DNA from 3 places in the Pseudomonas sp. GW821-FHT11G12 genome. Region 2 is predicted to be linked to each of the others. Evidence: riboswitches for the same ligand, from Rfam matches in the RefSeq annotation. Region 2 holds a riboswitch; each other region holds the start of a gene.

Evidence for each region. A riboswitch is a leader RNA that binds a small molecule or an ion and turns the genes downstream of it on or off. The one in region 2 is predicted to bind cobalamin.
Region 1: linked by a shared signal. The riboswitch ahead of AC1RR7_RS07315 (TonB-dependent receptor plug domain-containing protein) and the one ahead of cobO (cob(I)yrinic acid a,c-diamide adenosyltransferase) in region 2 are both predicted to bind cobalamin.
Region 3: linked by a shared signal. The riboswitch ahead of cobW (cobalamin biosynthesis protein CobW) and the one ahead of cobO (cob(I)yrinic acid a,c-diamide adenosyltransferase) in region 2 are both predicted to bind cobalamin.

The regions. Positions count from the first base shown of each region.
Region 1 is NZ_JBXARH010000001.1:1,633,542-1,640,624, reverse strand. Features, by position in the region: gene AC1RR7_RS07325 (ABC transporter substrate-binding protein) at 1-589, opposite strand, end outside; gene AC1RR7_RS07320 ((2Fe-2S) ferredoxin domain-containing protein) at 586-945, opposite strand; gene AC1RR7_RS07315 (TonB-dependent receptor plug domain-containing protein) at 945-2,882, opposite strand; cobalamin riboswitch at 2,975-3,180, opposite strand; gene AC1RR7_RS07310 (hypothetical protein) at 3,289-4,200, opposite strand; gene AC1RR7_RS07305 (LysR family transcriptional regulator) at 4,247-5,164, opposite strand; gene AC1RR7_RS07300 (DoxX family protein) at 5,336-5,776, shown strand; gene AC1RR7_RS07295 (pirin family protein) at 5,864-6,763, shown strand; gene AC1RR7_RS07290 (sulfite exporter TauE/SafE family protein) at 6,788-7,083, opposite strand, start outside.
Region 2 is NZ_JBXARH010000012.1:188,485-195,567, reverse strand. Features, by position in the region: gene cobD (threonine-phosphate decarboxylase CobD) at 1-619, opposite strand, end outside; gene cbiB (adenosylcobinamide-phosphate synthase CbiB) at 612-1,520, opposite strand; gene bluB (5,6-dimethylbenzimidazole synthase) at 1,517-2,167, opposite strand; gene AC1RR7_RS28315 (cobyrinic acid a,c-diamide synthase CobB) at 2,164-3,459, opposite strand; gene cobO (cob(I)yrinic acid a,c-diamide adenosyltransferase) at 3,456-4,067, opposite strand; cobalamin riboswitch at 4,149-4,374, opposite strand; gene AC1RR7_RS28305 (hypothetical protein) at 4,541-5,125, shown strand; gene AC1RR7_RS28300 (PQQ-dependent sugar dehydrogenase) at 5,192-6,505, shown strand; gene AC1RR7_RS28295 (hypothetical protein) at 6,587-7,060, opposite strand.
Region 3 is NZ_JBXARH010000001.1:877,107-884,189, forward strand. Features, by position in the region: gene AC1RR7_RS03985 (fatty acid cis/trans isomerase) at 1-525, shown strand, start outside; partial or broken gene AC1RR7_RS03990 (acyltransferase family protein) at 606-834, shown strand; gene nfuA (Fe-S biogenesis protein NfuA) at 893-1,477, shown strand; gene cobM (precorrin-4 C(11)-methyltransferase) at 1,526-2,272, opposite strand; gene AC1RR7_RS04005 (cobalamin biosynthesis protein) at 2,364-2,777, opposite strand; gene AC1RR7_RS04010 (CbtA family protein) at 2,774-3,475, opposite strand; gene AC1RR7_RS04015 (CbtB domain-containing protein) at 3,487-3,684, opposite strand; cobalamin riboswitch at 3,807-4,027, opposite strand; cobalamin riboswitch at 4,761-4,973, shown strand; gene cobW (cobalamin biosynthesis protein CobW) at 5,073-6,146, shown strand; gene cobN (cobaltochelatase subunit CobN) at 6,150-7,083, shown strand, end outside.

The DNA.
Region 1 (7,083 bases), on a different contig from region 2:
TGTCGAGACCATTGACCTCGCTGTCGAGATAGAACACTGACAGTGGCCTGCCCGGGCGGGTTAACGCCTTGGCCTTTTCCAGATCGGCATCCATTGCATCGCTCAGTTCCCGAGCGCGCTGCTGCTTGTGCAGCAAGGCACCGAGGGTCGAGAGGTCGTTGCGGATGTGTTCGAAGTAATCCAGCGAATGTCCGTTGCAGGCCGATTCCAGCAAGTACGAAGCCACGCCGTTGCGCCCCAGTCCGCTGCGTGACGTCACGCCGTTGCCAAACGCCGTGGCGAAGCCGCCGACCACGAGATCCGGTTTCTGCGCGTACAGTACTTCGCTCGATGGATAGCGGGGCGAGATCACTGGCACGCCGAAGTACTCGGATTGCGGCGTACCGGTGTCATCCAGATAGGCAACGCCTGCCAGCGTCGGGCCCGCGCCCAACGCCAACACGAGATCGGCCGCATGCTGATTGAGGGCCACAATCCGCGACGGTGGTGATGCCGGCAGGTGCCAGGTCTCGCCACAATTGCGGTAATCATCTGCCAGAATCGGAGAAGCGCAGAGCAGGGCGCCCGCCAGAAAGCACAGCGTTCTCACGAGCGCTCCTTGATCAACAGATCCTCGAGCACTTCGCCGCCCACCAGGTGCACTTCGACCAGCCGTTGCGCATCCGCGTGGCTGCGCACGCCATACCAGCAGGTCTCCGGATACACCGTCATGACCGGCCCCAGGTTGCACGGGAATTGACAGTGCGTGCGGGTCAGCAAAACGCCGCCGGGGGTCTCGATGCGGTCATGCGCCAGCAAGTGCCGACGCAGGGTTTTCCATATCTGCAAGGCGCCGCGCTGGGTGCAGCGCGGGCCGGTGCAGAGGAATACGTGGCGGGCATGGGCGGGAACATGCGACCAGTCCGGGTGCGTGTCGACGCCGTCGATGGTTTTGATTTCAGCCATCAGAAACGGTACGTGTAGCGCACTTCGGAGGTGAACGGCCGTCCGAGGTTGTCGACGTTGTTCGAGTGGCTGGTGACGTAATCGCGGTCGAACAGGTTTTCCACCAGCAGGCTCAACCGGTGCTGGTGCGCGCCGTCCAGGTAGCGATAAGCGTCGGCGTCCACCACGGAGTAATGGCCGTACTCGACCTGTTTCGAGCTGATCACATCGCGGATATAGCGGATCGCACCGCCGGCGCCCCACATCCGGTCAACCGACTCGTAACCGATGCGCGAGCGGGCGAAGAAGCTCGGCACATCGTTCAGCGTCACCCCGGCGCGCGATTCGGTGAGGTTGCGAGTCATGTCCGCTTGCAGGCTCCATTGCTCGTTGAGCGCCAGTTTCGCGTCCGCCTCGAAACCGCGCATCTGGATCCGCCCCTGGCCGTTGACCCACTGGATGTCGTCGAGGGTGATCAGGTCGTCGATCTTGCGTTTGAACAGGGTAACGCTGGCACTGAACTCGCGGTCGAGCAGCAGGCCTTTGTAGTCGAGACCGAGTTCGGCGTTGCGACTTTTCTCCGGTTTCAGGTTGCGGTTACCCAACTCGTCACCCGGTTCGTTGACGAACAGTTGCTCGGCGTTCGGCAGTTTGTAGGCCGTGCCGTACTGGCCGCGCAGTGCCCAGTGTTCATTGAGGTCATACAGCGAAGTGAGCATGCCGACCGTGGCGCTGTCGCCGCCGCTCATGGCTTCGTGACGAATGCCGATGCTCGGGTGCCAGTCGGGCAGGGCGTCGATCTGCGGGCGCAACTGGGTGTACAGCGCGTGGGCTTCTGCCTTGTCATTGTCGATGATCAGCACATCGTCCTGGCCTTTGAACCATTGGTTGTCCGTACCGAACACCAGCACATGGCCGCCGGGCAATTCAGCCTTGCCTTCGGTCTGCACACCCCAGTCGGTGAAGCCCCAGTAGTCGTTGTGATTGATGGTTCTGGTGCCGCCATTGGCGGTGTTGTTGATGCGCGTGTAGCGGGTGTCCCAGTCGTTGATGTGGCCTTTGACGAAGTAGCTCAGGCGCTCGTTGATGTTCTGTTCGAAGGTCGCCGTGGCGATCTGCTGGACGCGGTCGTTGGTGGTCTTGTGGTTGTCGACCGGGCGGGCGAAGTCGAGGTTGGCGTCGGCGTATTGGTAGAACAGCTCCATGCGCGCGTCGTCGCCAAAGGACTGAATCGCCTTGCCGCCGAAGGTGGTGACTTCGTAGGCGCGCTTCTTTTCGCTGTCGTTCTTGATGTCGCGATTGCGAAACGGCTGATAGCCGTCCGAGACGTTATGACTGACGTAGGCCAGCAAGCCCAGGTCGCCGAAACCGTTGGTGAAGATGTTCTCGACCCGCGCATCCTCGGTGGTGCCACCGAAGGTATCCACGCCCATGTTCACTTCGCCGGAGGCTTTGCGGCTCTGCGGGCTGCGAGTCACGATGTTGATCACGCCGGACACGGCCTGAGTGCCGAACAGCAGGCTCTGCCCACCCTTGAGCACTTCGATGCGTTCGATGGCGTTGGCCGGCAGGGTGTCCAGGTACAGGCCGCCGTACAGGCGATTGTTCAGACGCACGCCGTCGAGCAGGATCAGCGTGTCATCGTTGCGCCCGCCCAGCAGGGAATAGGTGCCGTAGTCGAACGGGCCGTTTTTCGGCGCGACGTACAGGCCGGGAATGAACATCTGCATGACGCGGCTGACATCGGCGCTGGGGCCGGCGCGCTCGATCTGCTCGCGGGTGACGATCTCGACCTTGCTGCCGAATTGCGCCATGTCGGCCACGGTCGTGGACTCCACGGACGGCGCGGAAACGATTTGCTGAGTGAGTTCGAGCGGCGCGTCGTCCGCCAGCAACAGGGGGCTGAACAGACAGCCAAGCAACAGGGATGGAGCCGGAGTGTTGAAAGGTCGAATCATTGTCTTCTCGAAAGGATCTTCGCAGAAGAGCATGCAGGAGAAGGCATCGCGCACACGCCGACACCGGCCCATGCCCGCCCACCGCAGGATTTTGCCAAACAGAATTTCAGGCCGGTCTCCGGGCTTGCGCGTATGGATGCTTTCACCTTCCCATGGCCGTCTGGCCACAGTGGTGTGTCGAAAGCATCACGCGCCTACCGTTGCGGGGGCAGCACCGGACTTGTTCGAAAAGAACGTACCGGTTTCCCGTTTCACCCCATGCACGGCGGCATGGGACACCTGAAACAGGGCGGCATCTGAACATTCGGATGACCGCTCGTCAACTTCGTTGAAGGATGTAAAGCTCCTGCGACGCAGGCGCGAGATTGCGGCGAACCCTGATAATTGAATCACTGAAGTTCTGGTTCTAGTGAACGTTCGAGAGCATAAACACCGAGATAATCCCCGCGCCGAGTACAAACATCATTATGAAGATAATGTTCAGTTTGAGCCGGTTTGAACTTTCGAGTTTATTGAGCCTGACGACCAGGTCGTCCACTTGGGCCGAAGTTGCCAGTCCCTTTACCGCATTGGCCAGCGCTTGCGGGGAGATGGAGTTGTCCGGTTTATTTTCCATAGGGTGGGTTTTTAATCGAATTTCACCCTTCACCTTGGCCAATCTGAGGGCAACCGCGACCACCAGAAGAGGTGTTGCCATTAATTGAAGGAGTTTCAGGTACCGTTCGTAGACGTAGGCAGCGTATTGCGTTTTGTGTAATGCCTGAGCCTGTTCCTCGTAATCGGCGTAGGCCCGTTTGAAGCGCTTCACTTGTTCAACGATCAGCGGATCGGAAAATCTTTCAGCCTCTGGAAAAACGCTGTCGTAATTCATGAAAACGTTTCTGTCTACTTTAGTGTCCACGCGGTTTACAGGACGAATTTTTTGAAACAGATCACAGGCGCTAGCGAGCTGCTGGGCTGATTCGCGCTCCAGTACGTCGTCTTTTTTCACTGAAATTGGCAAGCAGATTCTGGCATCGCTTAACTCGTCTGCTGCGATATTCAGGGACTGGGCAGAAAGCTGACCAAAGGTTTCTTCCACTCTCAGGTTTGAAAGCTTTGAGTCCAGGCCAACCTGGATAAATTGAAATATGAGGCCCATCGAGCCCGCGATGATCCAGGCGTAATCAACTCTTTTCCAACCAATGTCATTCAGCCGGCTTGGCAATAAACGGCTTTGCCAAACGAACAACCCGCAAAAACAAATAAACAGACCCAGAATTCCGAGAATGGCGTAAGCCGAATACTCGAACATTTCTTTGATCAAAGATAACTCCATGTCGTGCTCTTTTTTCAGTGAAATATCAATTGGTTTCGCGGGCGCTTCAGACAGCCGTCACGTGCGCCTTGCCTTGTTGTACAAACCGCTCGATCAACCACCGCGCCGCCGGCCCCGGTGGCACATCGGTACGGTAGATCGCATCGAAGGTGTATTGCCCGCTGGCGTACTCCGACAAATCCAGTTGTACCAGTCGGCCGCTGTCCAGATCCTCCTGAATCATCGGCTTCGGCATATTCCCCCAGCCGATGCCCTCGCGCAGCAACATGTGTTTGGCACCCAGGTCCGCCAGGCGCCAGGTGCGGTTGCTCAGCACGGCGAACTCCCTGTCTTTGGTCAGGCGTGAGCGATCGGACAGCACCAGTTGCGTATGCTCACGTCCGGCACCGGGAACGTTGGCTTCGCCCGAAGCCAGCGGATGATTTGGCGCTGCCACCGGAATCAGCTCGACGCTGCCGATGCCGATTCTTTCGATACCGTTGATGCCGTCGTTCATGGGCCCGCTGACGCCGACCACCGCGCCGCGATTGATCACCCGTTCAGTCACGGCGCCGAGTGCTTCCATGTGCAGGTGCAGGGCGACGGTGGGGAATTCTTCCCGAAAGGATTTCAGCGCATCCACCACGCGCTCGGCGGGCAACATCACGTCGAGCACCACGTGCACTTCGGCTTCCAGCCCCTGAAGCAGGCCTTTGACCTTGGCTCGCAAACCGTGCACGCCGTTGGCGATGGTCCGGGCCTCGGCCAGCACGGTGCGGCCGGCGTCGGTCAGTTGCGGCTTGCGGGTGGTTTCACGATCGAACAAGGTGACGCCCAATTGCATCTCAAGGTTGGCGATCGAGTAGCTGATCACCGACGTCGCCCGGTGAAGCTTGCGCGCAGCGGCTGCAAAACTGCCGACTTCGACGACAGTCAGGAATACGCGCAGTTGATCGAGTGTCGGTGTGCCTGGATCGGAGATCATGCCTGTGTCCTTGAGTCGCCATGGGCGCGTTACCGTGGAATATGTAGCTTACCTATTTTATCGAACGTAATGATCTAAATTAGTCGGCTATTCAGATGAGCTGCCGAGGCGCAACATTTCTTCATCCGGACGGTTCAAGTCGAACCGGACCCCATTGAAGGAAATACTCCCATGGCTACTTCTGCAAACATCGCTCAAGCACAGGCTTCTGAACAGAACGCTTCCGACACCAAACAAGCTTCGGCTGCCTTGATTGGCCGCGTATTGCTCAGCGTGATTTTCATTCTCTCCGGTTTTTCCAAACTGGCCGCTCCGGCCATGATGATCGGTTACATCGGCTCGGTGGGCCTGCCGCTTCCACAAGTTGCACTGGCAGTGGCGATCATCGTTGAAGTCGGTGGTGGCCTGGCGCTGATCGCCGGATACCGCACCCGCACCGTCGCCGCTGTGCTGGCTGCGTTCAGCGTGTTCACCGCACTGGCCTTCCACAGTGCACTGGCTGACCAGAACCAGTTCATCCACTTCTTCAAGAACATCGCCATGGCCGGTGGCCTGTTGCAGGTCGTGGCCTTCGGTGCCGGCCGCTTCAGCCTCGACGCTCGTCGCGGTTGATACCCGAGCGCGGTGAAGGACAGGTTCCTTCACCGCGTTTCAGCATTTTTTGTTGGCCGTACCCCGCGACAGAACCGAGTAATCATCATGACCGTTCAGCAACAACTTTCTGGCTACACCCGTGAAACCCATACCCTCCGAGCAATCCGTTATCGCACCAGCGGCAGTGGGCATGGCGCGATCGTGCGACTGATGAGCCCTTCGGATCTGGGGCATCTGATCAAGCCGTTTGTGTTCCTCGATCTGTTTGAAGGCGAGGCCTCGTTCATTCACGGCATGCCGATGCATCCGCATTCGGGGATCGCTACCGTCACGGTGATTACCGAAGGCAACTTGCGTTTCGAGGACGCCGAGTCAGGCAAGGGCATGATCGATTACGGCGGTGTCGAGTGGATGCGGGCGGGCGGCGGTGTCTGGCACGGCAAGGAAATGTCGGTGGGTACTTCGGAGCGGGTTCAGGGCTTTCAACTGTGGGTGGCGCTGCCTCCAGAGCTGGAAAACGCCAGTGTCGACAGCCAATACCTTGAGTCCGGCGCGATGCCTGAAGTGGGGCCGGCGCGGGTGATTCTCGGCTTGCACCAAGGTGTCCAGAGCCCGGTTAGAGCGCCTGCGGGAATGAATTACTTGTTGGTCACGCTGGGTGCCGGGGAATCCTGGACGTACACCCCACCCGAAGGTCACGAGTCGTTATGGCTGAGTGTCAGCCGTGGATTGCTGGCGGCGCCGGATCTGGTCAGCGCGGGTGAAATGGCGGTCTTCGAACCTGGCAACGGCGCCGTGACGCTAAAGGCCATGCGCGAAGGCACGGTGTTCGTGATCGGCTCGGCGCAACCACATCCCTATGACCTGGCGCTGGGAAACTACTCCGTGCACACCAACCCGCAAGCCTTGCGAGAGGGTGAGGCGAAGATTGCGGAAATCGGTGGGCGGTTGCGTGAGTATCTCAAACAGTCGGACGGGTCGGCTGCCGTGCCGGTGTTCAAGTAAACCGGATCTGACCTGAGAATTCACTCAGGCCATGTATCCCTCGACACCATCCCACAACAGTTTCAGCGCTGTGACTACCAGCAAGCCATAACAGGCGCGGTACATCTGGCGCTGATCCAGTCTGGCGTGCAGCCGCCAGCCCAGCCAGACCCCGCTGGGTACGGCGAGCAGGCTGACGAACATCAGCGTCAGGACGTTGCCGCTGGGTTTGGCCAGCAGCAGCCAGGGTACGGCTTTAAGCAGATTGCCGACCGTGAAAAACAGGCTGGTCGTTCCGGCATACATCTGTTTGCTCAGGCCCAGCGGCAACAGATAGATTG
Region 2 (7,083 bases):
CGGCCAGCACAAACCCAAGTCGCACACCGGCCAGGCCGAAAAACTTGCCGAACGAACGCAACACGATCAGTCCGACCTGATGCGCATGCGGAGCCAGGCTCAACTGCGGCGTGTTGTCCATGAACGCTTCGTCGACCACCAGCCAGCCACCGCGCTGGGCCAGCCGCGCATGCCAGTCGAGCAAGCGCGCCGGGGTCAGGCTCAGGCCCGTGGGATTGTTCGGATTGACCACCACCAGCACGTCGAGGCTGTCGAGGAAGAAATCGACTTCCTGCTCCAGCACCTCGCGCACGATGTAACCACTGCGCCGCCAGGCTTCGGCATGCTCGGCATAACACGGCGACAACACGCCGACCTTGCCGGCCCGGCGCAAACGCGGCAGCAACTGAATGGCCATCTGCGAACCGGCCACCGGCAGCACTTGCGCGGCACCGTAGTAGTCGCACGCCGCCTGCTCCAGACCGTCATCGGTTTCCGGCAGGCGCGCCCAGGCCCGCAGCGGGATGTCCGGGACCGGGAACGGCCATGGCGCGAGGCCAGTGGACAAGTCGAGCCAGTCTTCTTCAGCGATGCCGTATTCGAGCGCCGCCCTGCGCAGCCGGCCACCGTGCTCAAGCATAGAATTCAGCCCCCACGCAGAGAATCAGCAGCCATAACCATACCCCGCGCTGGACCAATTGCCAGCCGCGATCGATGGAATCTGCATCCGCCGGCAAGCCCTCGCCCAGTTGCGGACGCTCGTGCAGCTCGCCGTGGTAAATCGCCGGCCCGCCCAACTCGACGCCCAGCGCACCCGCGCCGGCAGCCATCACTGGACCTGCGTTCGGGCTGTCCCATTTCGGCGCCTGGGTGCGCCAGCATTTCAGCGCCAGTCGGGTCTTGCCCAGCAGCGCGTAGGTCAACGCCACCAGCCGCGCAGGAATGTAGTTGAGGACGTCGTCGATCTTCGCCGCCGCCCAGCCGAAACGCTCGAAGCGTTCGTTGCGATAGCCCCACATCGCGTCGAGCGTATTGCTCAGACGATAGAGCACCACGCCCGGCGCACCGGCCACGGCAAACCAGAACAGTGCGGCGAACACTGCATCGCTGCCGTTCTCCAGCACCGATTCAGTGGCGGCGCGGGCGACAGCGGTGCTGTCCAGTTCACTGGTCTGACGGCTGACCAGATAACCCACGCGTTTGCGCGCTTCTTCCAGATCATCGCTGCGCAGGGCCTTGGCCACCGGCTCGACGTGCTCGCCGAGACTGCGCATGCCGAGGGCGCAATACAGCGCGAGAATCTCGACCACCCAGCCCACATACGGCGCCCAGGACAATGCCGTGGCCAGCAGGGTCAGCGGCAGCACCGCGATCACCCACGCGGTGACGCCATGGCTGCGCCAGCCGCGACCGCCGCTATTGAATCGTTGCTCGATGCGTCCAGCGAAATTGCCGAACGCCACCAGCGGATGCCAGCGTTTCGGTTCACCCAGCAGCGCATCCAGCGCGACCGCGGCGACACTCAACAACGCCACACTCATTGACTCACTCCCCAGAAGTTTTCATACAGCAGCTCATTGAGCGGACGCGCCTGCGCCCACCCTTCGAGTACCAGCATCGGCGCCGGATAGAATTCCTTGACCGGGCCCAGACAAAGAACCGCCAGCGGCTTGGCCCCGGCCGGCAGTTTCAGCAGATCGGCCAGCGCCTGCGGTTCGAACAGCGACACCCAGCCCATGCCCAAGCCTTCGGCACGCGCCGCCAGCCACAGGTTCTGGATCGCGCAGGACAATGAGGCCATGTCCATTTCCGGCAGCGTGCGACGGCCGAAAATGTGTCGCTCGCGATCGTCCATCAAGGCTGCGACCAACACTTCCGCACAGTCATTGATGCCTTCGACCTTGAGCTTCATGAACTCGTCGCTGCGCTCGCCGAGGGCTTCGGCGGTGCGTACTCGTTCTTCCTCTACAAGATCCTGGATCTGGCCACGCAAAGCGCGGTCGCTGATACGGATGAAGCGCCACGGCTGCATCAGGCCAACGCTCGGCGCCTGATGTGCGGCTTCAAGCAATCGGCGCAGCAATTCAGGCTCGACCGTGCCGCCGCTGAAGTGGCGCATGTCGCGGCGTTCGGCGATGGCGCGGTAGACCGCTTCGCGCTCGGTTTCAGTGAATGCGTTGTCGGTCATGGCACCAACAGTGCGGCAATCGCCGACGGATTCGACGGGAAGTAAAAGTGCACGTACGAGGCGGTCATCCGCCCTTCCCGGTACACCGCTTCGGCACCGCGCCCGCCATTGGGGCTGTGGCCACGGGCAATGGGTGTCAGTTCGGTGGTGGTCAGGGAATGGTGATAGGTGTGGCCGCGCAACAGGCCTTCCGGCATGTCGACCTCTTGCAAGGCCAGCGCGGCCAGACGTTTCTGCATCACGGCATCGCCACTCAGCAGGCCGACCAAATCAGCGCGGGTGCCTTCGACATCGGTCAACGAATCCAGCAGATAGAGCATGCCGCCACATTCGGCGAGCAGCGGTTTGCCGGCGGCGTGATGCGCACGGATCGCTTTGAGCATGTCGGTGTTCTGCGACAAGGCCACGTGATGCAATTCCGGATAACCGCCAGGCAGGTACAAGCTGTCGGCCTCGGGCAATTGCGTATCGCGGATCGGCGAGAAGAAACTCAACTCCGCGCCCATCGCCCGCAACAGATCGAGACTGGCGCCATAGGTGAAGGCAAACGCCTCGTCACGGGCGACGGCAATCCGCACGCCGTCGAGCAGTCTTTCGGTCTTCACGATTTCCGGTGCGGCGAATTCGACGGCCGGTGGCAGCGCTACCTCGCAGGTGCTGGCCAGCGCTTCGGCGGCGGCGTCGAGGCGCACATCGAGGTCATTGAGTTCGCTGGCCTGCACCAGACCGAGATGGCGACTTGGCAGTTCGATCCCGGTTTCCCGGGACAACGCGCCGTACCAGCGCAGACCTTCAGTGAGGCTGCCTTCGAGCAATTGCGCATGGCGCACGGTGCCGACGCGGTTGGCCAGCACGCCGGCGAACGGCAGGTCCGGCTGATAGCGCGCCAGACCCAGCGCCAGCGCGCCGAACGTCTGGGCCATGGCCGTGCCGTCGATCACGCCGAGTACCGGCACGCCGAAATGCCGCGCCAGGTCGGCGCTCGACGGTGTGCCGTCGAACAAGCCCATCACGCCTTCGATCAGGATCAGATCGGCTTCAGCGGCGGCCTCCCACAACAGACGTCGACTTTCCTGCTCGCCGACCATCCACATGTCCAGTTGATAGACCGGCGCACCGCTGGCGCGCTCGAGGATCATCGGGTCGAGAAAGTCCGGGCCGCATTTGAATACGCGAACCTTGCGCCCCTGATTGCGGTGCAGACGGGCCAGCGCGGCGGTGACGGTGGTCTTGCCCTGGCCGGAGGCCGGCGCGGCGATCAATACCGCCGGGCAGTGACGTGGTTGATTCAAAGTTCGACGCCTTTCTGCGCTTTGATACCGGCCTGGAAGGCGTGTTTGATCATGCCCATTTCGGTGACGGTGTCGCCCATCTCGATCATTTCCGGCTTGGCAGCGCGGCCGGTGACGATCACATGCTGCATCGGCGGACGGGCCTGCAGATCGCTGAGCACCTGATCCAGATCGAGGTAACCGTGCTTGAGAGCGATGTTCAGCTCATCGAGCACCACCAGACCGATCGACGGATCACGCAGCAGTTCGCGGGACACTTCCCATGCAGCTTCGGCAGCGGCGATGTCGCGCTGGCGATCCTGGGTTTCCCAGGTGAAACCTTCGCCCATCACATGAAAACGTACCTGCTCGGGGAAGCGGCGGAAGAACAGCTCTTCCCCGGTGCTGTTACGGCCCTTGATGAACTGCACCACGCCGCACTGCATGCCGTGACCCATGGCGCGGGCGAGCATGCCGAACGCCGAGCTGCTTTTGCCTTTGCCATTGCCGGTCAGCACCAGCACCAGGCCGCATTCGTCTGGCGAATTGGCGATGCGCTCGTCGATCACGGCTTTTTTGCGCTGCATGCGCGCCAGGTGGCGCTCGTCGCGTTCGGGGGAATCAGTCATGGGGGAGCTCTCCGTTGAGGCTGGATAACGGCGGGCAGGCACAAGAATAGACGGCAACAAGCCTGGCATCGCCCACCGTGATGCCGCTGGATGGATCAGGCCGGTCTCCGGGCTCATGAGCGGCCTTGGCCTGGCTGCGCGCCTTCCCGCTTTGCAGCAGTGGCATCGGACGCAGCTTTTACTCATTTACCGTTGCGGGGGCAGCGCCGGGATCGTGATGGTTCTTCGCTTGAAGACAATCCTCACCGGCTTCCCTGTTTCACTCTGTCGACAGCGGTCACAGAGCACCTGAAACAAGCCGCGAAGGTTAGAGGGTTGGGGGTGGAGCGTCAAATGAAGAGGCCCCCTGAAAGCGAATAACTGCCGTCGATCAATTATCTGACGCCAATCTTGTGCCACACTGCCAGCAGTGATATCAAAGAGCCATGCTTTTTGAATGCAGAGAGCACATCACAATAACAAGGGAGAGCACCATGCAAGGCATGATCATCAGCAATCCGCGGCTGGAATTCCTGCGCCCGGTGCTGGAACGCTGGTTTGACTGTATCGACCGCTACAACGCCGTGCGCGGCGACAACGACACGCCGTACTGGCATGACGAAAAAGCCAACCTCGGCCTGTTGTCCGCCGCCGCGTGGATGGCCGAACTCGTCACCCTGCGCGACACCGCCACCCGCAAGCAGAACGAGGAAGGCGAGCGCAATGCCCGCGCCGACCTGTTCCTGGCCGGCGCCGAAGATCGCGCCTACATCCAGGCGACGCAACGCTGGCCGCGCGTCAACAGCCTGAATCTGACCCAGGCCCTGGCCGATATCACCAGCGACGCCAAGCGCATCAGCTACGCCAGCGATCTCAAGCTCGGCTGCCTGTTCGTCGCCCCACAGAAAGCCCAGCACAGCGCCAGCCCCGAGGAACTGCAGGACATGGTCGACGACCTGCAAAAGGAACACACCTGCGCCGTCGCCTGGTATTTCCCCTACGCCTATCGCAAATTGCGCAGCGAGGCCGGCAACTACCACCCCGGCATTGCCGTACTGTTCAAGGAGGCACGCGGCTGAGCGGTTGAACCATCGGGCTTGTGTACTTATCTATGATTAGGAATGCATTCATAGGGAAGATCAGTAATGCGCAAGCCCCACCTCGTTTTCGTCATCGCACTCGCCGGAGGGCTCACCGCCTGTGGTGAATCCTCCAGCCTGCAAGTCTCGGACGGCACCGGCCCGTCTCCCAAACTGCCCGAACCGAACAAGACCCTGATCCCGACGGTGAACATCGCCCCGGCGATCGGCTGGCCGGCGGGTGCGAAACCGACGCCAGCGGCAGGCACTCAGGTGGCGGCGTTTGCCGAGAATCTCGATCACCCGCGCTGGCTCTACGTGCTGCCGAACGGCGATGTGCTGGTGGCGGAAACCAATGCCCCGCCGAAACCGGACGATGGCAACGGGATACGTGGCTGGGTGACGAAGAAAATCATGGGCCGCGCCGGCGCCGGGGTTCCCAGCCCGAATCGCATCACCCTGTTGCGCGACGCTGATCACGATGGCGTGGCCGAAACCCGCACGGTATTTCTACAAAATCTGAATTCTCCGTTCGGTATGACCCTGGTCGGCAACGATCTGTACGTCGCCGACACCGACCGCTTGCTGCGCTTTCACTACGAACCCGGCGCAACCGAGATCAAGAACCAGCCGATCAAGGTCGTGGATCTGCCGGGCGGCCCGCTCAACCATCACTGGACCAAGAACGTCATCGCCAGCAAGGACGGCAGCAAGCTGTACGTCACAGTCGGCTCGAACAGTAACGTCGGCGAAAACGGCCTGGATCAGGAAGAAGGCCGCGCGGCAATCTGGGAAGTGGACCGTGCGACCGGCAATCACCGGATCTTCGCCTCGGGCATCCGCAATCCCAACGGTCTGGCCTGGGAACCCAAAAGCGGCGCGCTGTGGACAGCAGTGAACGAACGGGACGAGATCGGCAGCGACCTGGTGCCGGACTACATCACCTCGGTCAAGGACGGCGGGTTTTATGGCTGGCCATTCAGCTATTACGGCCAGCATGTCGATGTCCGCGTCGAACCACAACAGCCAGAGATGGTGGCCAAGGCTATCGCTCCCGACTACGCCGTCGGGCCGCATACCGCCTCACTGGGGCTGGCGTTCGCCGAGGGCAACGCGTTGCCAGCACAATTCAAGGAGGGCGCGTTCATCGGCCAGCATGGCTCGTGGAATCGCAAGCCGCACAGTGGCTACAAGGTAATCTTCGTCCCGTTTGCCGCAGGCAAACCGAACGGAACGCCAGTGGACGTGCTGACCGGCTTCCTCGACAAGGACGAGAACGCTTTGGGGCGCCCGGTCGGCGTGGTGATCGACCAACAAGGTGGATTGCTGGTGGCGGATGATGTGGGGAACAAGGTGTGGCGAGTTTCGGCGGCAAAGTGAGCCAGAAACCTCATGCCCACGATAGCGAGATCCGCACTTCGCTATCGCGGGCATGCCCAACCAAAGACGCCGCGCAATTGATCAGTGGCGAAGAACCGAATGCTTCAGTTTGCGCATCGCTACTTCAAAAAATACACCCACAAGCACCGACATCAATGCAGCCATTTCCTGATCGGGAATCCGCTCGATAAAACTGATAAAACGCGATCCCACTGACCACGCAAATAGAATTCCACCCCAAAGATAAAATACATTGCCCACGGTGCCACCGATGACGTCAAAAACACGCGCTGCCCGCACGGCTTCGGCCCTAGGCATTTCATGGATGTTGAAGTAGATATACGCCAACGTTGTTGCAACCACGCAGAGCACTAGCTTCCAGATAGATTTATGAGCTGAAACCAGTGAATTCAAAGGTGTAACCGCCCAACCGGGAACTTCGGTCGAGGCATCTGCCCAACCCATTTTAAGCAAGCAAAAAACAACTAGAATCAACGCTGGCACTATGGCAAATGTCAGCACTCTGAGCTTCCACTTCCTAAAAATGAACTTCATGATCTTCCTAGAGCAATCAATAG
Region 3 (7,083 bases), on a different contig from region 2:
GATCCGATCAATCGTTGCGTGGATGCCTACTGCTCGCGGCCGAACATCGACCCGGCGCTGCAAAACGCCGAACAGGCGCTGAGCCGTCTGACGGCGCGTCCTGCGGCGGGGCTGAAAGTGATCGATCAGTTGCCGGAAGCGACCATGCTGCGCATCGAAACTGCCAGCGGCAAACGCGAGGTCTACAGCCTGCTGCGCAACCGCGCCCACAGCAACGTGGCGTTCCTGCTCGGTGAGTCACTGCGCTATCAACCGGGCCTCGACACCCTGACCATTTATCCGGGCGTGCTCAGCAGCTACCCGAACTTCATGTTCAACATCCCGGCGGATCAGGTGCCGGCGTTTGTCGATGCCATGGAAAGCGCGAAGGATGCGCCGCAGTTCGAGAAGATCGTCGAAGGTTGGGGTATTCGCCGCAGCCATCCACAGTTCTGGTTCTATTTCCATGACCTGAGCCAGTACATCCACGAAACCGACCCGGTGGAAGAGGGCGTGCTGGACATGAATCGGTACGAGAATCTTTGATCGTTTGAACGATGGCAGCTGTCCCAATCCTGTGTAGCACGGGATCGGGAGCGCCATCGATGTTGCAGATTTTCTTCGAGTCGGTGTATCTGATGTACGTGCTGGTACTGTCGGGCAGGCGCTTATCTGGCCCGACGCTATGGGGTCAACCCGTATTTGATGTTATTTGTCTGTGCGCTGCTCATCGGAGACGCTTCATGGCTGAGCTGCGAATGGGTAGAAAAACGCAGCTATCCGTGGCTTAAAGCGCGGATTGACGGCGAACCTGGCGCTTGGCCGATTTGCGAACTATTCCTACGTAAATACTAGGACTTTGTGCCGCGCGCCGATTGGCGTAAACTCCGCCTCAAGCCTGCGAGGAGTTTCCATGACCGCTATTACCATTACCGACGCCGCCCATGATTACCTGGCCGATCTGCTTTCCAAGCAGAACACCCCGGGTATCGGCATCCGCGTCTTCATCACCCAGCCTGGCACCCAGTACGCCGAAACCTGCATTGCCTATTGCAAGCCGGGCGAAGAGAAACCTGAAGACACAGCGCTGGGGCTGAAAAGCTTCACCGCCTACATCGACTCGTTCAGCGAAGCGTTCCTCGACGATGCTGTCGTCGACTACGCCACCGACCGCATGGGCGGCCAGCTGACCATCAAGGCACCGAACGCCAAAGTACCGATGGTCAACGCCGACAGCCCGGTCAACGAGCGCATCAACTATTACCTGCAAACCGAAATCAACCCGGGGCTGGCCAGCCACGGCGGTCAGGTCAGCCTGATCGATGTGGTTGAAGACGGCATTGCCGTGCTGCAGTTCGGCGGCGGTTGCCAGGGCTGCGGCCAGGCGGACGTCACCCTGAAGGAAGGCATCGAGCGCACCTTGCTCGAGCGCATTCCGGAGCTCAAGGGCGTTCGCGACGTGACCGACCACACGCAGAAAGAAAACGCCTACTACTAAGGCGTTCGCTGCGGCATAAAAGACGGCGCCCCGTGAGCGCCGTTTTTTTTATGGTCGATACAAATGCGCATGCCCCGCGCGATACAGCGACGATTCACTGAAATGATCGCTGCCCAACACCCGCCCGACCAGAATCAGTGCCGTACGCCGAAACCCCTTGGCGGCCACCTTCGCGGCAATATCCTCCAGCGTCCCGACCACCCAGTCCTGATCCGGCCACGTCGCCCGGTGGATCACTGCGATCGGGCAGTCCGCACCATAGTGCGGCAGCAGTTCGGCGAGGATTTTCTCCAGATGATTGACCCCCAAATGAATCGCCATGGTCGCCCCGTGCTGCGCGAGGTTACCCAGTTCTTCCCCGGCGGGCATTGCGGTCTTGTCCGCGTAACGGGTCAGGATCACGCTTTGCGAGATGTCCGGCAGAGTGAGTTCGGCGCCCAACAACGCCGCACAGGCAGCAGTGGCGGTTACGCCGGGGACAATCTCGAACGGGATGTCCAGCTCGCGCAGATAACGGATCTGCTCGCCGATGGCGCCATACAGGCTCGGATCGCCCGAATGCACCCGCGCCACGTCCTGGCCCTTGGCGTGGGCGGTCTTGATCAGATCGATGATCTGTTCCAGATGCAGTTCGGCGCTGTTGACCACGGTTTCAGCCGAATGACCGTCCAGCACCGCCGCCGGCACCAGCGAACCTGCATAGATGATCACCGGGCAGCTGCGAATCAGTCGCTGACCTTTGACAGTGATCAATTCCGGGTCGCCGGGGCCGGCGCCGATGAAGTAAACGGTCATCGTTGGATCCTGTGAAAGTAGGGCAGGTCGAGGCTTCAAGAGCAGTTCAGATGAAGAATGCTCATGATCGAAAGCGGGGATTATCGGGAATTTACGCCGCGCCGGCCAATGCCAGGGTTGCCTGGGCGTATTTTTGTCTGGAAATCAGCAGTTTTGCCGGGGCCTGGATCAGTTGTTCGGCAAGCGCCAGTGCGGCGCTTTCCGCCACGCCGTAGCAACCGGTGCGTTCGAAAGCGATCTGCGAATGGTGACTCAGGCGTTGCTGATAACTGGCCAGTTCTTCGCTGCTGAAGTACAGCAACGGCAGCGCCAGTTGTGCCGCCAGTTCCTGCAGGCCGGGTTCGTCGCGTTTCAGGTCGATGCTGGCCAGGGCCTTGACCGCCTCGAGTTCGATGCGATGCGCCTGCAGGGCCTGGTCGAGCAAGGCGCGCAGCGTACTGGCCGGGCAGCCGCGCTGGCAGCCCAGGCCGACCACCAGAGTCGGCGCTGCGCTGTCATCGGTCATGCGTGGTATTGACCATCGCTTTTGCGGCGGAACAACCAGGCGCTGATCAGGCCCAGGGCCAGCCAGAACGCCACATTGGTCAGCTGCGAAGCGATTTTGAACTGAGCTTCCAGTGCTTCCGGCGCGAGCATCGAGTGCACTTCCGGTTGCGGGGCGCCGATCACGTGTGGCACAGCGAGAATCGCCACGCCGAGGATCTTCAGCAACCAGTTGCCACCGAACGCGATCAATGCCAGGCCGACAGCGGTCGACGCGGCGGTGCCGATCCACCACATCTGGCGCGACGCCAGGTCTGCGGCAGCGGTGCCTGGCAGCTCAGGTGGCAGGCCAAGGGTTGGAGCGAGCACGAAAGTCGCATAACCGGCCAAACCCCAGAGTAAGCCTTGCGAGGTTTTGGTCGGCGCACGCAGGGTGTACAGACCGGCCAGCATCAGGGCAAAACCCACAGCCACGACCAGATTGCCGCCGGTAGTGGAAAGCACGCGCTGCCAGCCGTCTTCCGGCTCCCAGGCTTCGGCATCGTGGGTGTGGGCGGCGGTGCCGGCAGCGTGTTCGTGAACGGCGGCAACCGGCTCGGCTTTCTCGAAGGTCTCTGCCTGAAGAATCAGCGGCGACACCCAGAAGCTTTGCAGCAACGTCAGGAGCAGGGCGGCCAGAAGGCCGGTGAAACCTGCGGTCTGCGCAATACGCTTGATCATGTCGTCAGGTCTCAGTGGCACGGGAACGCGGCGCTGTGGCGGGTATCGTGAGCGGCGTTGTGAACCGCTTCGATGTGCGAGAAACCGGCGAAATAGACCAGGCTGGCACCCAGGATCGACGCGAAGATCGCAGCGGTCAGGCGTTGGCTCAGGGTGGTGGTGCTGGAGATTTTGTCCGTGTTGCTGCCGGTGCTGCTGATGATCGACATGGCGCTTCCCTCTGGAGTGTCAGCGGGTGAACGGTGCGCATGAAAACCCCTGCGAGTCGGGCACGCAGAGGTTCGAACAGCGCCCGCCCACCGCGGGTTTGTTATGTTCAGTGACGCAAGATGCGTACTGTGTGTTGCGGGCCGGTCTCCGGGCTCACGAGGGGTGGCTGTCTGCCGACCTGCAAGCGTCACCTTCCCATGCCCTTGGGCACAGTGGATCTGACGCTTCGCTCGCTTACCGTTGCGGGGGCAGCACCGGACTGACATGGCTTTAGAGTAAAGCACATGATTCACCGGTTTCCCGTTTCACCCTTTGCAGGGCACCCGTAACAAGTTGTGTAGGAGACCATGGGTTGGGGAATTTAGTCAATTTTGTGGGCATATCCGTTTTTGTGGGCATATCCGTTGCTGCGGTTATGGCCACTTAGGGTTCCGCCCTTACGGCGGGTCACTTTTGGCAAACGCCCCAAAAGTAACCAAAAGGTCTATGCCCTGACGTTCGGCCCTCGCTGTGGCTCGGGTTCCTTCGCTCCGGGATTGATCCGGGGGCATCGCCTACGGTTTGCTTCGCTGCACCTCCTCTCGATGCATGCGGCTGCGCCGCACGGTCGCTGCGCTCCCACCCCCGGATCAATCCCTCCACTCAGCCTGCCGACGGGCCTTGAGATCAAAAGCTTTACTCGAGCTAACGCTCATCGTGGTGAGTGGTGAGTGGTGAGGGGGCTCTTGATCGGGCTTTGCTCTGGCTTTGGCTTTTGATTTTTTGCCCCTTCGGCAGGCCGAGCGGAGGTGTTCATCAGGGGGTAGGCGCGCAGCGCCGTGCGGCGAAGCCGCATACATCGAGAGGAGGTGCAGCGAAGCAAACCGTAGGCGATGCCCCCTGATGGACACCGTAGCGAGGGAACACTGAGCCTCAGCGAAGTGCCGTACGCCGGGGCAAAAGCCTTTTGCTTACTTTTCGGCGTTTGGAAAAGTGAGTCGCTGTAAGAGCGAAACCGCCAGCGGCAGCACCCGAAGCAACGGATATGCTCTCGTTCCCAAACTCCACGAACCATTGACCCATCCCCACACCCTGCGTAGCCTTGCGCTTTCGAGGTTCTTCGGCCCACGCCGAAGCTAAGAAGGGAACGCGGTCCAAGCCGCGGCTGCCCCCGCAACTGTGAACGGTGCTGTTCGCTGCCACGCCACTGCCAACGCTTTGCAAAGCGCCAGCGGGAAGGCGCAGCGAATACCGGGCCCAAAGCCTGAACACCGTCAGCCAGGAGACCTGCCTCGTCACAGATTCTCACTTTCAACCGGGCGGGGTGATCCGGTGGCGAACTCTCCAGGCACGCACCCGTGTTGCCGGTCTCGTCCCGTATGCCCGCCACCTTGCCAAAGGGCATCCGATGAAAACACTGGCCAAACTCCCCGTCACCATCGTCACCGGCTTCCTCGGCTCGGGCAAAACCACCTTGCTGCGGCACATGCTCGACAACGCTCAGGGCCGCCGTATCGCGGTGATCGTCAACGAGTTTGGCGAGCTGGGCATCGACGGTGAAATCCTCAAGCAGTGCACCATCGGCTGCACCGAAGAAGAAGCCACCGGCCGCGTCTACGAACTGGCCAACGGCTGCCTGTGCTGCACGGTTCAGGAAGAGTTCTTCCCGGTGATGCGCGAACTGGTGGCCCGTCGCGGTGACCTCGACCACATCCTCATCGAAACTTCGGGCCTGGCTCTGCCAAAACCGCTGGTGCAAGCCTTCCAGTGGCCGGAAATCCGCAGCGCCTGCACCGTTGACGCGGTGATCACCGTGGTCGACAGCCCGGCCGTGGCCGCCGGCACCTTCGCCGCGTTCCCGGATCAGGTCGATGCCCAGCGCAAACTCGACCCGAACCTGGACCACGAATCACCACTGCACGAACTGTTCGCCGACCAACTGGCCAGCGCCGACCTGGTAATCCTCAACAAGGCCGACCAGACCAGCCCTGAAGACCTCGCTCGCGTACGCCTGGAAGTCGCCGAAGAGCTGCCGCCAGCGGTGAAAATCATCGAAGCCAGCAACGGTCGTCTGCCGCTGGACGTGCTGATTGGTCTGGGTGCCGGGTCCGAAGAGCACATCGACAGCCGCCACAGCCATCACGATCACCACCACGGTGAAGGCGATGACGATCATGACGACCACGATCACGATGCTTTCGATTCGATCTCCATCGAACTGCCGCAAGCCGACGAAAGCCTGTTGCTCGATGCGCTGACGCAACTGGTGGTTCAGCACGGCATCCTGCGGGTCAAAGGCTTCGCGGCGATCCCGAACAAGCCGATGCGCTTGCTGATCCAGGGCGTGGGCACGCGTTTCGACAAGCATTTCGACCGTCAATGGGGCGCCGATGAGGCACGTGTGACGCGTCTGGTGTTGATCGGCCAGGAACTGGACGCGGCCAAGCTCGAAGCGCAATTGCGCGCCGCGCTCAGCGTTTAAGCCATGCACCTGCTCAGGACCCAGCCCGGCGGTTTCGTGTCGGATGACAACATTGCCGATCTAGGACAAACCCCCGCCGAGCTGGTGATCCTGTGCAGCGGCGACTCCAGCCTTGCGCTGCTCGCCGAAGCCGCGCAGCAGCTGCCCGAAGATTACCCGAGCGTGCGGCTGGCCAACCCGATGCAGGTGCAGAACCATGCGTCGGTCGACCTCTACGTTGACGAAGTGCTGCGCCACGCCAAGGTCATTCTGATTTCGCTGCATGGCGGCATCGCTTATTGGCGTTATGGCGTCGAGCGGCTGGTCGAGTTGTCCGAGCGTGGCGTGCAGGTGATTCTGGTGCCGGGCGATGACCGTCCCGACCCGGAGCTCAGCGACTTGAGCACCGTGGGCGCCGAGGATCGTGACCGGCTCTGGCAGTTCCTGCGTCAGGGCGGCATGGGCAATGCGCTGGACTTCTTCCGCTGTCTGGCCAATCGCTGGCTGGCGCGGGATTACGTGTGGGGCAAGCCGCAAACGCTGCCGCGCACGGCGATTTACCACCCAAACAAAAACACCGCCGCACTGAGCGACTGGCAAACCGATTGGCTGCCCGGTCAACCGGTCGCGGCGGTGTTGTTTTATCGCTCGCATTTGCAAGCGGCCAACACGGCGTTTATCGACGTGTTCTGCCAACGGTTGCAGGCTGCCGGACTCAATCCGCTGCCGATCGCCGTTGCCAGTTTGAAAGAGCCCGGTTGCCTGTCGGTGGTCGAGGACTGGCTGGATGAGGTCGAGGCTGGGGTGATTTTGAACACCACCGGTTTCGCCCAGTCCAGCCCGGAAGCGCCACATCTGCGGCCGTTCCGTCGCAACATTCCGGTGATCCAGGCGATCTGCGCCCAGGACAACGAGCCCGGTTGGCGCGAGAGCGAGCAGGGCCTCGGCCCTCGGGATC